DNA from 3 places in the Vibrio apostichopi genome. Region 2 is predicted to be linked to each of the others. Evidence: predicted binding sites of a transcription regulator. Region 2 holds the regulator's gene; each other region holds the start of a gene.
What was found. Region 2 encodes CRP, which controls carbon source genes, mostly activating them, when cyclic AMP is high. Its sites were predicted from a motif close to TGTGANNNNNNTCACA; they were not measured.

Region 1 (4,288 bases), on a different replicon from region 2:
CCCCTTTAGAAGGATAGCTAAACGTAGTGAGGTTACCCATAGGGTCCTCAACGTTGCCTCTCGCGAGGATCACTTGATACTGCTGCTCAATACGCTCTTTCAACTTCTCAGAAGGCTGAGGAAGTTCGAGGTTTGCCTCTGATGAGTGGTCTTTTGAGACAAAGCGTGCCACATCGTCGTAGGGGTTGTGGTCAACATTTCCCGAAGGCTCTTCATTTTGAGAGTAATTGACATGCTGGCAAAGGATATAGCCAGAATGCGCCTCGCCCGTTGCGATCCAGACCACACCGTTATTACTTTGTGGTTGTAAGCGCTGATAATGGGAAGCGAATTGATAGTCTTTGGCATGATTAACCCATCGAGCATCGATCATCGCTAATTTACGACGACAACGGCTGGCGATATGGTCAACATGATCATAGAAAGTCTTTGGGTTGATCTCTAATTTTCTACAGATTTCACGTACAGAATAGCCCATGAACAATAAGCCCATGAGGTTCTCTTGAAACTGAAGTTTTTTATTGGATCCAGACCACTTATCAACGAAGGTTGATTGGCAGTCTTTGCATCGATAACGCTGCCTGTCACCACTGTAACCGAAGGCATGATAAAGATGTTTGTGGGTATGAACCGATAGGCCAAAGTTATCGCAATCATCATTGCGGCAAGCAGGAAGGCCATCGCTGTGAAGTTGTCTCAGGCGATGAAGTTCGCTTAACACTTCACGATTGTTAAGTAAGGGGGGGAAAGCTCCACATTCACGACAAACCATCGCTGGACGCTTAGGGTTAGCGTGTTGCAAAACATACCGTTTTGCATCGCTCAAGCCAAAGTTGTCACACGCCAATGTTTTACAAAAGTTGAGTTGCAAACCATCCGCATCTTTTGGCAGCTTGTCGTTAGACACGATCTCCCCCTCGGGATTATTTGAGCAGCCAAATGAGCTTGGCTGCGGGGTAACGCTTTTCAATGTATCTTTTATCAAATCGTTAGATGTTGATTGCAGTCTCTAGAGCAACTTTCATCATGTCGTTGAAAGATTTTTGACGCTCTTCTGAGCTTAGTTTCTCACCACGGATGATGTGGTCAGATACTGTTAGGATAGTTAGCGCTTTAGCACCAAGATCCGCAGCAACACCGTAGATACCAGCTGCTTCCATATCAACACCAAGGATGCCTAGCTTTTCCATTTTTTCGAAAAGGTCAGCTTCTGGAGTGTAGAAAAGGTCTGCAGAGAATACGTTACCAACTTTAACTGGCACTTCTTGAGCACGAGCTTGGCTTACTGCTTCTTCTAGAAGACCGAAATCAGCGATAGCAGCGAAGTCATGGTTGTTGAAACGAATACGGTTTACTTTTGAGTCAGTAGAAGCACCCATACCGATAACAACGTCCATTAGTTTAACGTCGTCACGTACTGCACCACAGCTACCTACACGAATAACGTTTTTCACGCCGAATTCAGCGATAAGCTCGTGTACGTAGATGCAGCATGATGGGATACCCATACCGTGGCCCATTACAGAAACTTTCTTACCTTTGTAAGTGCCTGTGTAACCAAACATGTTGCGAACGTCACAAACTTGCTTCACGTCATCAAGGAATGTTTCTGCAATGTATTTTGCGCGAAGCGGGTCGCCCGGCATAAGTACTGTTTCTGCGAAATCACCAGCTTGAGCATTAATATGAGGTGTAGCCATGGTCGTTCTCCAAAGTTTAAACGGTAATTATAGGAACAGGATTTAATCAATTACCGATTCTGTTGAATTGAATTCGTTTTGTTGAGGCAATATTAGCGAGTTAAAACGAGGCTCCATGAGACTTTAGTCACAAAATAGATCCAACATTATAGTTTTATTAATATTGATAACCAAATGTGTTGAAAACTTAAAGGCAATCGATTTTGTATGGGTAATTTGCAAGCTATCTACAGGTAAATCTAAAAATATAAACCTATTGCATATTTGTTTAGAGACAACAATACATTGTAGAGACGTTTGATCAGCGATAATCTAAACTTTGATAAAAGATAAACCAAGGAATTGTATGTCGTATTGCGCTAACTTGATGCCTTTGCTCGCAATGAAAACACAACTGCGCAAGATCGCTTTGCTTACTGTGAGAAAGACTTTGTTCCCTCTGGTAACAACTCTGCTTGTAGGCACGATGACTTCTTCGTGGGTGTCTGCTGCCACTTTTGAGTTGCCACCAAAAGAAAGTCGTATCGTGGGCAGAATACAGCAACATGAAGTTGCGGCGGGTGAAACGTTGGCTATTATTGCAAAGCAATACGATATTGGCTTTCTCTCTTTGATGGCGGCAAACAAAGGGGTTGATCCTTTTCTTCCTGCTGAAGGCTATGTACTAAGCATTCCTAGTCGTTTGATTCTGCCGGACACTCCGAGAAAAGGCATTGTGATTAACCTTGCTGAGTTAAGGCTGTACTACTTTGAGCCTGAGAAGAATCAGGTACATGTGTTCCCGGTCGGTATTGGTCGAGTAGGGCGTGATACTCCCGAGATGATCACCAAGATAAGCCAAAAACGTCCAAACCCGACTTGGACTCCTCCAAACTCAATCCGCAAAGAGTACTTAGAGAAAGGCATAGAGTTACCAAGAGTGGTTCCTGCTGGGCCTGAAAATCCTTTAGGTGAATATGCATTGCGACTTGCTTATGGTGCTGGTGATTATCTGATACACGGTACCAATAAAGACTTTGGGATTGGCTTGCGAGTGAGCTCAGGGTGTATCCGTATGGAACCTAAAGATATTGAGTGGCTTTTTGAACAGGTGAGCCGCGGTGAACAAGTCACAATAATCGATGAGCCGATTAAAGTGTCTTTAGAGCCTGACAGAAGCGTGTTTGTTGAAGCTCACGAACCTTTGACGCGAAGTGATGGCTCTAAGAAATTACTGCAAATCCCTGTTGAACTAAAATGGTGGCTTGAAGACGCAGATTTGCCTAATTCAAAGGCGAAAGCGGTTATCTTCGCTCAAAATGGTGTGCCTGTTGAAATAGCACCACCTGTGATTGAGTTTTAAAAACGAATCATTCCTCCCTTAATAAAAAACACCACCTCGAAAAGAGGTGGTGTTGTCAATTTACTGCATGTATATACGTCTTTTGAAATCTACAGCTTCATTGAGTTTCTAATCTCAACTACTTAGTGTAAGACTCAGCAATGTTGTCGATACGGTCGTTAGCACGATCCGCTTCTTCTTTTGCTGCCATAGCCGCAGCTGATGCTTCTTGAGCTTTCATTTCAGCAGCCGCTTTGTCACTCTTAAGTGCTTCTACTTCGCTGCTTAGCTCAGCAACTTGGTTAGTTAGTTGGTCCATTTCTGATACCGCTGCTTCTTCAGGCTCTGAAGAACAACCAGCTAAAATAAATACTGAGGCTGCAGCTGCGATTAACGTCTTATTCATAAGAACTCCTTGCTTATTTATCATCAAAAGATGCGCTATACATTCTTTATCATATAGTCGCTTCATTAATGATTGTAGCGACTAATTTTTTAACTGCAAAAACAATAACTAAAGAAATTGCTAAATTTTTGAGGTAATTAGCTAGGTATCACAATCTGTCTCACTTTTGAGATGAAGTGTGTGGCGCGGCAATAATGCAGTACAAAGGTGGGTCACCCCTTTGTTCGCGGTGCATACAATATTCTGGCTAACATTAGATAAAGGGATAAATTTACTGTGATCTCTATCCTTATAAAGTACTTTCGCGGTATCATGTCACGTTAAATTAATTTTATTCAATACCATCATGACTGGAGAGTCCTTTGCACTTTAAAGATTTAGGCTTAGATAACCGCTTACTGAAGAACTTAAAACATTACGACTTCAAGAAGGCGACAGAGATCCAATCAAAAGCGATCCCTGTTGCTATTGCTGGTAAGGATCTATTGGCTTCATCAAAAACGGGATCAGGTAAAACATTGGCGTTTGTGTTGCCGATGATACATAAAGCATTAAAAACAAAAGCGTTTTCTGCTAAAGATCCTCGTGGTGTAATTTTGGCTCCTACTCGTGAGCTAGCAAAACAAGTTTACGGCGAGCTGCGTAGCATGCTTGGCGGTCTGTCTTACGAAGCCACACTTATCTTGGGTGGTGAAAACTTTAACGACCAAGTTAAAGCTCTACGTAAGTACCCTCGTTTTATTGTTGCGACTCCAGGCCGTCTTGCGGATCACCTTGAGCACCGTTCACTGTTTTTAGATGGTGTTGAAACGCTGATCCTTGATGAAGCTGACCGTATGCTGGATTTAGGTTTCGCACCTG
Region 2 (4,288 bases):
GAAAGCATTAAGAAGATCGACAAACTGTATGAGTTTGATGAACGAATTACTGCGCCTCTGCACGGATTCAAGAATGCACAAGACTACTATGCCCAATGTTCTGCATTGCCTAAATTGAATCAGATTAAACTGCCCACACAGATCATTCATGCGAAAGACGATCCTTTCATGACCGATGATGTGATTCCAAAATTCGTTCTACCCGACAACATCGACTATCGTCTGTTTCAAAAAGGCGGCCATGTGGGATTCATTACAGGTAGCACGCTCAAACCAAGGTTTTGGTTGGAAGAAGCATTACCCGCCTACTATGAAAGTATTCAAGATTCGGCATAATGGCCGAGCCTTTGTTAAGGACTGAATGGTTAACGTCACTAGACACACCGATTAACACATCAATAAACTATTAATGAACATATCCATGAACATAAAAGAGAGAAGTATTTATGATCATCCCATGGCAAGACATCGCACCAGAAACGCTGGAAAACCTCATTAAAGAATTCGTGCTACGTGAAGGTACAGACTACGGTGACGTAGAGGTTTCACTGCAAAACAAGATTGACCAAGTGAAACATCAATTAGCCTCAAAGGAAGTCAGCATCGTGTTTTCTGAGCTGCATGAAACCGTTGATATTCAGGTCACAAAACGCTTCTAAGCTGCGCTCATAAAGGAGCCGTGTTATAGTGGTAAACGATTGCTAACAAGTAAGTTACTCAAAAGACAAGGGTTGTCATGTCCGCTAAACATCCAATTATTGCGGTGACGGGTTCATCTGGAGCCGGCACCACCACTACCTCAGAAGCCTTCCGTAAAATGTTCAATATGATGGACGTGAAGGCAGCTTGGGTTGAAGGGGATAGTTTCCATCGCTTCACTCGACCAGAGATGGATGTCGAGATCCGTAAGGCGCGTGAGCAAGGTAAGCACATCAGCTACTTTGGTCCACAAGCTAACGATTTTGGCGCATTAGAAGAGTTCTTCCGTCAATACGGTAATGAAGGCACGGGCAAAGTCCGCAGCTATCTACATACCTTCGATGAAGCCGTTCCTTACAACCAAATGCCCGGCACATTTACGCCATGGCAAGAGATCCCAGAAAATTCGGATGTGATGTTCTACGAAGGCCTTCACGGTGGCGTAGTCGATGGCGATATTAACGTCTCACAACACGTCGACCTGCTTATCGGCATGGTACCTATCGTAAACCTAGAGTGGATCCAGAAATTCGTTCGTGACACACGCGATCGTGGGCACTCTCGCGAAGCGGTGATGGACTCTATTGTTCGCTCAATGGATGATTACCTTAACTACATTACCCCGCAGTTTTCGCGCACTCATATCAACTTTCAACGTGTCCCAACCGTAGATACATCGAATCCACTGAACGCCAAAGGGATTCCAAGTTTAGACGAAAGCTTCGTTGTTATACGTTTGCGTGGCATCAAAAACGTCGACTTCCCTTACCTTTTGGCAATGATTGATGGCTCATTTATGTCACGTCATAACACGCTTGTGGTGCCAGGAGGCAAAATGAGTTTTGCTATGGAGCTCATTGTAAGGCCAATCCTACAACAACTAATCGAAACCGGAAAAATAGGTTAACAAAACGACATTCTGGTTGATTACTTTTCATACCGTGATCATGTGCACAATTTTGCGTAAAAAATCGTAGCTTGGTCACGATTAAAATCAAGAAATAGTACCTGAAAAAGGATACTATTCTTAAACGAAACACAAGATAGCTTGCAGCACTCAACGAGTGCTCTTATCCTAACTGAGTCAATTCAGGCTTAGCTAAAATACGGAAAGCGGCAAGCATACCCTGCAGAGGAAGTGAGATATTATGGTTCTAGGTAAACCTCAAACCGATCCAACATTAGAGTGGTTCCTTTCACACTGTCATATTCATAAGTACCCTTCAAAAAGTACTTTGATTCATGCTGGTGAAAAGGCAGAAACCTTGTACTACATCGTTAAAGGTTCTGTGGCTGTTCTTATCAAAGACGAAGAAGGTAAGGAAATGATTCTTTCTTACCTAAACCAAGGCGACTTCATCGGTGAACTTGGACTTTTCGAAGAAGACCAAGAGCGTACTGCGTGGGTTCGTGCTAAATCTCCTTGTGAAGTAGCTGAAATTTCTTTCAAGAAATTCCGTCAACTTATCCAAGTGAACCCAGATATCCTGATGCGCCTTTCAGCACAAATGGCGAACCGTCTACAAGTAACTAGCCAAAAAGTTGGTGACTTAGCGTTCCTTGACGTAACAGGTCGTATCGCTCAAACGCTACTTAACCTAGCGAAACAGCCAGATGCAATGACTCACCCTGACGGCATGCAAATCAAGATCACTCGTCAAGAGATTGGCCAGATCGTTGGTTGTTCTCGTGAGACAGTAGGTCGTATCTTGAAGATGCTTGAAGAGCAGAACCTAATTTCTGCACACGGTAAGACTATCGTGGTATACGGCACTCGTTAATCTCGATTAACTGAGCCAAAAATTTGAAAGCCACCAAATGCGAATTTGGTGGCTTTTTTGTTTTCTAAAGATCTTGAGAACAGATGCGAGATGCGAATGGAACACTTACAACTTCCAAACGCAAACACTCTCGAAGCGAAGCGTACCCACATCTCTAGGGCAAAGCCCGTGCTCGTATCTTTCTTTAACCGTTGGTGCTTTCGAAGATCTTATCCGCTGATGCTGCAACGAATCCTGTATAAAGCTCACCATTGGCCATCGCATAACGCTTAGCGAACTCATAGAAGCCACCAGGAATCATCTCATTGCCTTCAACAAATGAAACTGGGACTTTGTCTGCCATTGTTGATGATTGCTCTAATAAGACCTCTGGAGAGCCTTTAACCTCACCACCAGATGCATTGATAGTGAAGCCTGATTCGCTCAGGTAATCATTCACTGCCTGCACTTCATCAAAAGCGTCGAGTTGATTCACGCTCACCGTGAAGTGGTTTGCACCGTAACCATGAGCTGCGAGCCAAGAAGCGTATTCACTCTCTTTTGCCAGCACTTGGAAATCCGCGAAACTCAGATCCCAAAGACGACCACCAAACAAGAACTCATGACCTTGAAGCTTGCTTGCATCGACTTGCTCAACCAACTTAGCAACGATCTGTTGTAAGTCACTTGAACACTCCTCTACCTTCAACTCACTAATGAACACTTTCGGCTGATTTGGATCTGGGTGCTCGTAGTGCTTAGCTACTAGCTTCTTACTCTCAAACAAGTAATCGCCACACGCCTTGTAACCCAGCTCAAGGAAAGGCTTGGCCAATGTTTCAATACCTAACGGTGCAACATTGAAAGTACGCAGTGCAATATGATCATTAATCAGAGCTTCGTCTTCTTTCAGCAAGTGATGTACTTTCTCAGCCGATGGACAAAGCCTGTGGATGTAATCGTCCCATAGTGATTTAAAGAGTAGATCGGGCGTCATGGTGACTCCTTGTCAGAGGTTCTAGCAAGCTAGTAATTTGGATTAGAAAGGGAGAGGCTGGACATAGAGTCAGCAGCCATCAGCCTGTGACATACTTGTTCTATTATTATCTATCGCCCAATCGAGGTGTCGGACGTGGGTGAAAAGAGGAAGCGATAACATCGCTTCCTTATTACACAATTAACCAATGAAGCTGTTAGTCATGAGCCTAAAGCTCATAAGCTTATGATTTATAAACTTTTGATTCATGAACTTATAGCTTAAGAGCCAAAACTACAGCTCAATACCTGGGCTAAATGTCGCTGGCAGTTGAGTTTCACCGCCTTCCATTGACGCCATTGGGTAAGCACAGTAGTCAGCCGCGTAGTAAGCACTTGGGCGTAGGTTGCCTGAAGCACCCGGGCCACCAAATGGTGCATCACCACTTGCGCCTGTTAGTTGGCGGTTACGGTTAACAATACCCGCACGGATATGGTCAACGAAGTATTCCCACTCTGAATCGTCGGTTGAAACTAGGCCTGCAGACAAACCAAAGCGTGTGTCATTTGCCAGTTCAACCGCTTGCTCTAACGATTGGTAACGAACCACTTGCAGCAATGGGCCGAAGTACTCTTCATCTGGCAACTCAGCAATGTTGGTTGCATCGATAATACCCGGAGAAACAAACGCCGCTTCACCCGCTTTTGCTTCAACTAGGCTTACACCACCTAGCGATTGCAGATTAGCTTGTGCGTCCAGAATAAACTTAGCTGCCGCTTCAGAGATCTGTGGCCCCATGAAAGGTGCTGGCTCAGCGAATGGCTGATCGACACGAATCTTCAAAGTAGCCGCA
Region 3 (4,288 bases), 920 kb from region 2:
GGTCATCTTGGGTTTTTGCAGGTAAGTACAATTCTCGGTTAACCATAGAGGAGAGCTCACTCTCTTCTAGAATTAGCCCTTGGTATTCGCTCAGTAGGCTCTGAGTCGGCTCAATAAAGATTTCACCGCTGTAACCATCAACAATCGCTTGTTTGCCATTGGCTTGAGCCAGATTAAGGTTTACTCCCATAACCGAGGGAATGCCTAACGCGCGAGATAAAATAGCCGCGTGTGAGTTAGCCGCCCCTTCAAGCGAGACCACCGCCAACAATTTTTCTTTTGGAATCGACGCTAAGACTGAAGCCGTTAACTCACGCACCACCAAGACAATCGGTTTATCTAGCGTCCGCAGCTCGTGCTCTGAGTTATGAAGGAAATAAAGCAGCCTTTGACCCAGCTCGCGAATGTCTTGCGCCCTCTCTCGAAGGTAGACATCAGACATACGGGCAAAGCGATTCGAGTAGCTCTCAACAACCTGTCTTAATGCCCAATCGGCTTTATCACCTTTCTGAATTTGGCTTTTCAGATCCTTACGCAACATAGGGTCGTTGAGTAAGTGAGTAAACAAGTCAAAGATCGCCAACGCATCTTTGTTGATTTCACTGTCTAGGCGCTTACGCATGCGCTTGAAATCGTTGAGGGCATTTTCGACCGCAACCGCCAACAACTCATGCTCTCTTTCAACGTTGAGCGTCGATGCCGGGTAAACATCGGTTAATTCAGGTTGGGTGTTGTCCCACCATAAATCACCGATAGCGACACCGGATGATGCAGCAATACCTTTAATCGCAGGCAGCTTTTGTTGCTCAAGAAGCCAATGGCCTTGAGTTTGGGCATGCGCCACAATAACCGCAAGTTGAGCTGAGAGAGTGACAAGGAAAGACTCTTCCATTTCACTGAATAAACGAGGAGATTTCTGTTGAATAACCAAAACGCCAAGCACTTGCTTGCGATGGATAATCGGAGTGCCTAGAAAAGAGTGGTAAACACTTTCTCCTAGTTCTGGAAAAAACTTATAAGCTGGGTGAGCAGATGCCTGTGCAAGGTTAATAGGCTCAGCACTTCTTTTAACAAGGCCAACTAAGCCTTCGTCAAAACCAATGTGAATACTATTCCCTTCGAAGATCAGGCCTTGAGTTGCCATCAACTCAAGGCGCTGCATATCATTATTCGCTAGATACACGGTGCAGCACTCTGTCTGCATCGCACTGCATGTCTCTTTCACCAAAATATCAAGAGCCGTCGACACATCTTCAACTCTTGATACGTGTTCAACTATTTCCCTTAGTTGGCTGAGCATGCTTAACCTCTACGCAATTTGCGTTTTCCTTTTGTTTTTCGCTCTTTAAACGGCATTGCTAAAGATGCGAATTCTTTCATCGCTCGACGGTAAACATCTCGCTTGAAAGAAACAACTTGTCGAACTGGGTACCAGTAACTCACCCAACGCCAACCATCAAACTCAGGTGTACTTCCACGCTGCATATTGATATGCGATTCATCGCAATCTAAGCGCAAAAGGAACCACTTCTGTTTTTGTCCAATACAGACAGGTTTCGAATCCCACCGAACCAGTCGTTTGGGTAGCTTATAGCGTAACCAATGACGACTTGTCGCGACGATTTTTACATCCTTTTTTGTAAGGCCAACCTCTTCATACAACTCGCGGTACATTGCCTGTTCCGGAGTTTCACCTTCATCTATTCCCCCTTGAGGGAATTGCCATGAATGTTGCCCGTATCGTTTAGCCCAGAAGACCTGACCATGGTTGTTACAGATTACAATACCAACATTTAATCGGTAACCATCGCCATCTATCACTGGCCAACCTCTATCTAAATTTTTAATTACACTGATTTTTCCACATATCCCCAATTGGAGCAAACTTAGTGACGTGACAAGCGCTATATTTATGAATATTAACTAAGAATATGGATAAGTTTTGCTCAAATCTTAGTTACCCACACAAGAGTGAGACATAGACCACATTTATTCACCTTTTCTGTGAATAACTATGTGAAGAATTACCCGCAATCGTTTTTTTTAATCCATACATTCATCAACACCGAAAGTAGCCCTCTCGCCATTAACAATAAAAAACACATAAAATCATAAATTTAAAAACAAAATCATAAAATAAACAATCTTCAAAAACCAAAAGATCTTTTCAAAACCAAACGTGGTTAAAGATCAACCACTCCGCTGCTTATCCACACTGGTGGGTCAAAGATTCATTTTGAACCCCATTTAGCAAGCATTTTATCCACTATAAACCCCTGTTTATTTATACACCAAATTAATATTTCAATTAATTACCTTCATGACCTGTGGATAACCATGAGTTTGATCCCTTTTATAGCAATGAGATCATTTCTTAACCAGTCGGCATTTGGTGGTAACTTCTGATAAAATCATTTTTTTGATCATGCCTTTTATTATGAAACCAGAACCACAAACACAACAAGAGCTCTTAGACAGAGCGTATGCTATCGCCGGAATGACATTCAAAGAGCTCGCGGATGAAGCTGAAATGATCATGCCAAACGATCTTAAGCGCGATAAAGGCTGGGTTGGACAACTATTAGAATGGCATTTGGGTGCAGCAGCAGGCAGTAAACCAGAGCAAGATTTTGCTAAGTTAGGCATCGAACTAAAAAGTATTCCTATTGGTTATTCTGGCAAGCCTTTAGAAACGACCTTTGTCTGCGTAGCACCGCTAATGGGAGTGCAAGGATTAACATGGGAAACCAGTCACGTCCGAAACAAGCTGTCTAAAGTGTTATGGATCCCCGTTGAAGGTGAGCGAGAGATCCCGCTAGCAGAGAGACATGTTGGATCCCCACTACTCTGGACACCAACCCAAGCGGAAGACGAGATCTTAAAAAGAGATTGGGAAGAGCTCATGGAGTTGATCGTGTTAGGCAATGTTGAGCAGATCACAGCAAGGCACGGAGAAGCATTGCACTTACGACCAAAAGCAGCGAACAGCCGAGTGTTAACAGAAGCGTATGGTGCGAGTGGAAAACCTATCAAGACCAAACCTCGTGGCTTCTATCTACGAACCCAGTTCACCCATAACCTCCTCACAACACACTACGCATAAGTAGCTCACAGCCACTGTGCCTAGCGGCTAATCCTTGTTTCGTCAATGACTAACGCAATGGATGGCATGGGTTGTCGTGTGTTACAGGGGCGTTCTAATGCGGCTTTAGAGCTAGCTCTATATCGCAGTAGCTTTGGCTTGGTTCATTACCAAACTCGTCATACGCATTGTGCAAACGCAGGTATGCCTTTTCAAAGCCTAGCCGGAGCAACTCCTCTTTCACTTGATCCAAGGATCCAAAGTGAAGTGGTTCTCCGTCTTGCTTAACGGGTTCCAGCTTGTGTTTATATTCCACCGCCAATAGATATTCCGAGATATCGGAACATCCAATAACGTACACTTTAGGTGTTTGATAAGAGTCTTTATGCTCTCCATGTAACCACATGTCTAATTGATGCTTTTGCATAGCCTGCCTCCATTGCTACATAAAGCTTAGTAGAACTCTTTTCCTTTACTAGATAACGACTTAAAAAATCATACATAACGGCTTAAAAAAGCAAAAAAGAGAAGCAAGTGCTTCTCTTTTTTGGCCAGATCCAGTTCAAAAGCTTGTGCTTTCGACGCCATAACCATCGCTGATATTTATCTTAAGGGGTGAAAGGCGCTATCACCCCACAAGATTACGTCGGTATTCGCGCGCTTAAGACTCGACGAAGATGACGAACTCGACGTTCAATCGTGACTACTTCAGGTTCAGAAAAACCAATTGGTCGACCATCGGCTTCAAGGCCAATATCTCTCAATAAGTGGGTATTGTTCCATGGTAGATCATATGAACTACGACGAACTTTTCGTTGCCATTCACGTTCTTCACGACGAAGGTCTGCACGGATAAGGACTGTTGCTAGTTTTAAATAGACTGAGTGACGCATAATAACTCTCCAGTTGCGGAATAAACTGAGGAAAAATAGCGTTCTAGATAGTATGAGGGCTTCTCACTTAGCTGCTATTTTTCCGCAGCCAAATAAGGGTACGGATCTATTAGTTAGGTTTATCTTGGGTGTTTCGATCGGCCATGGCTGATGCTTGTGACATAACAGTCACCATGTCAGTACACGGATCAAACGACGCGCAAATATGCTGTATAAAATCGAAATGTTTCATTTGCGCCTCCAAACTAACTAAAAAATCCAAAAAGAAATGGGGTAGTAAAAGCAGACAAGTCTTTGTTAAAACGCTGCTTTC

Region 1: deoD (purine-nucleoside phosphorylase) is a predicted target of CRP. The motif match lies at 1,817-1,832, and genes of this name have one in related genera.
Region 3: rppH (RNA pyrophosphohydrolase) is a predicted target of CRP. The motif match lies at 1,973-1,988, and genes of this name have one in related genera.

The regions. Positions count from the first base shown of each region.
Region 1 covers NZ_AP028068.1:1,053,750-1,058,037, forward strand. The annotation lists gene QUF19_RS21700 (lactate dehydrogenase) at 1-907, opposite strand, end outside; gene deoD (purine-nucleoside phosphorylase) at 990-1,700, opposite strand; gene QUF19_RS21710 (L,D-transpeptidase family protein) at 2,047-3,042, shown strand; gene QUF19_RS21715 (Lpp/OprI family alanine-zipper lipoprotein) at 3,161-3,427, opposite strand; gene QUF19_RS21720 (DEAD/DEAH box helicase) at 3,790-4,288, shown strand, end outside.
Region 2 covers NZ_AP028067.1:3,454,618-3,458,905, forward strand. The annotation lists gene QUF19_RS15545 (hydrolase) at 1-336, shown strand, start outside; gene QUF19_RS15550 (YheU family protein) at 447-659, shown strand; gene QUF19_RS15555 (phosphoribulokinase) at 737-1,606, shown strand; gene crp (cAMP-activated global transcriptional regulator CRP) at 1,848-2,480, shown strand; gene QUF19_RS15565 (DUF1338 domain-containing protein) at 2,665-3,456, opposite strand; gene astD (succinylglutamate-semialdehyde dehydrogenase) at 3,730-4,288, opposite strand, start outside.
Region 3 covers NZ_AP028067.1:570,471-574,758, reverse strand. The annotation lists gene ptsP (phosphoenolpyruvate--protein phosphotransferase) at 1-1,300, opposite strand, end outside; gene rppH (RNA pyrophosphohydrolase) at 1,303-1,821, opposite strand; gene mutH (DNA mismatch repair endonuclease MutH) at 2,438-3,103, shown strand; gene QUF19_RS02565 (DUF6482 family protein) at 3,198-3,509, opposite strand; gene QUF19_RS02560 (hypothetical protein) at 3,724-3,975, opposite strand.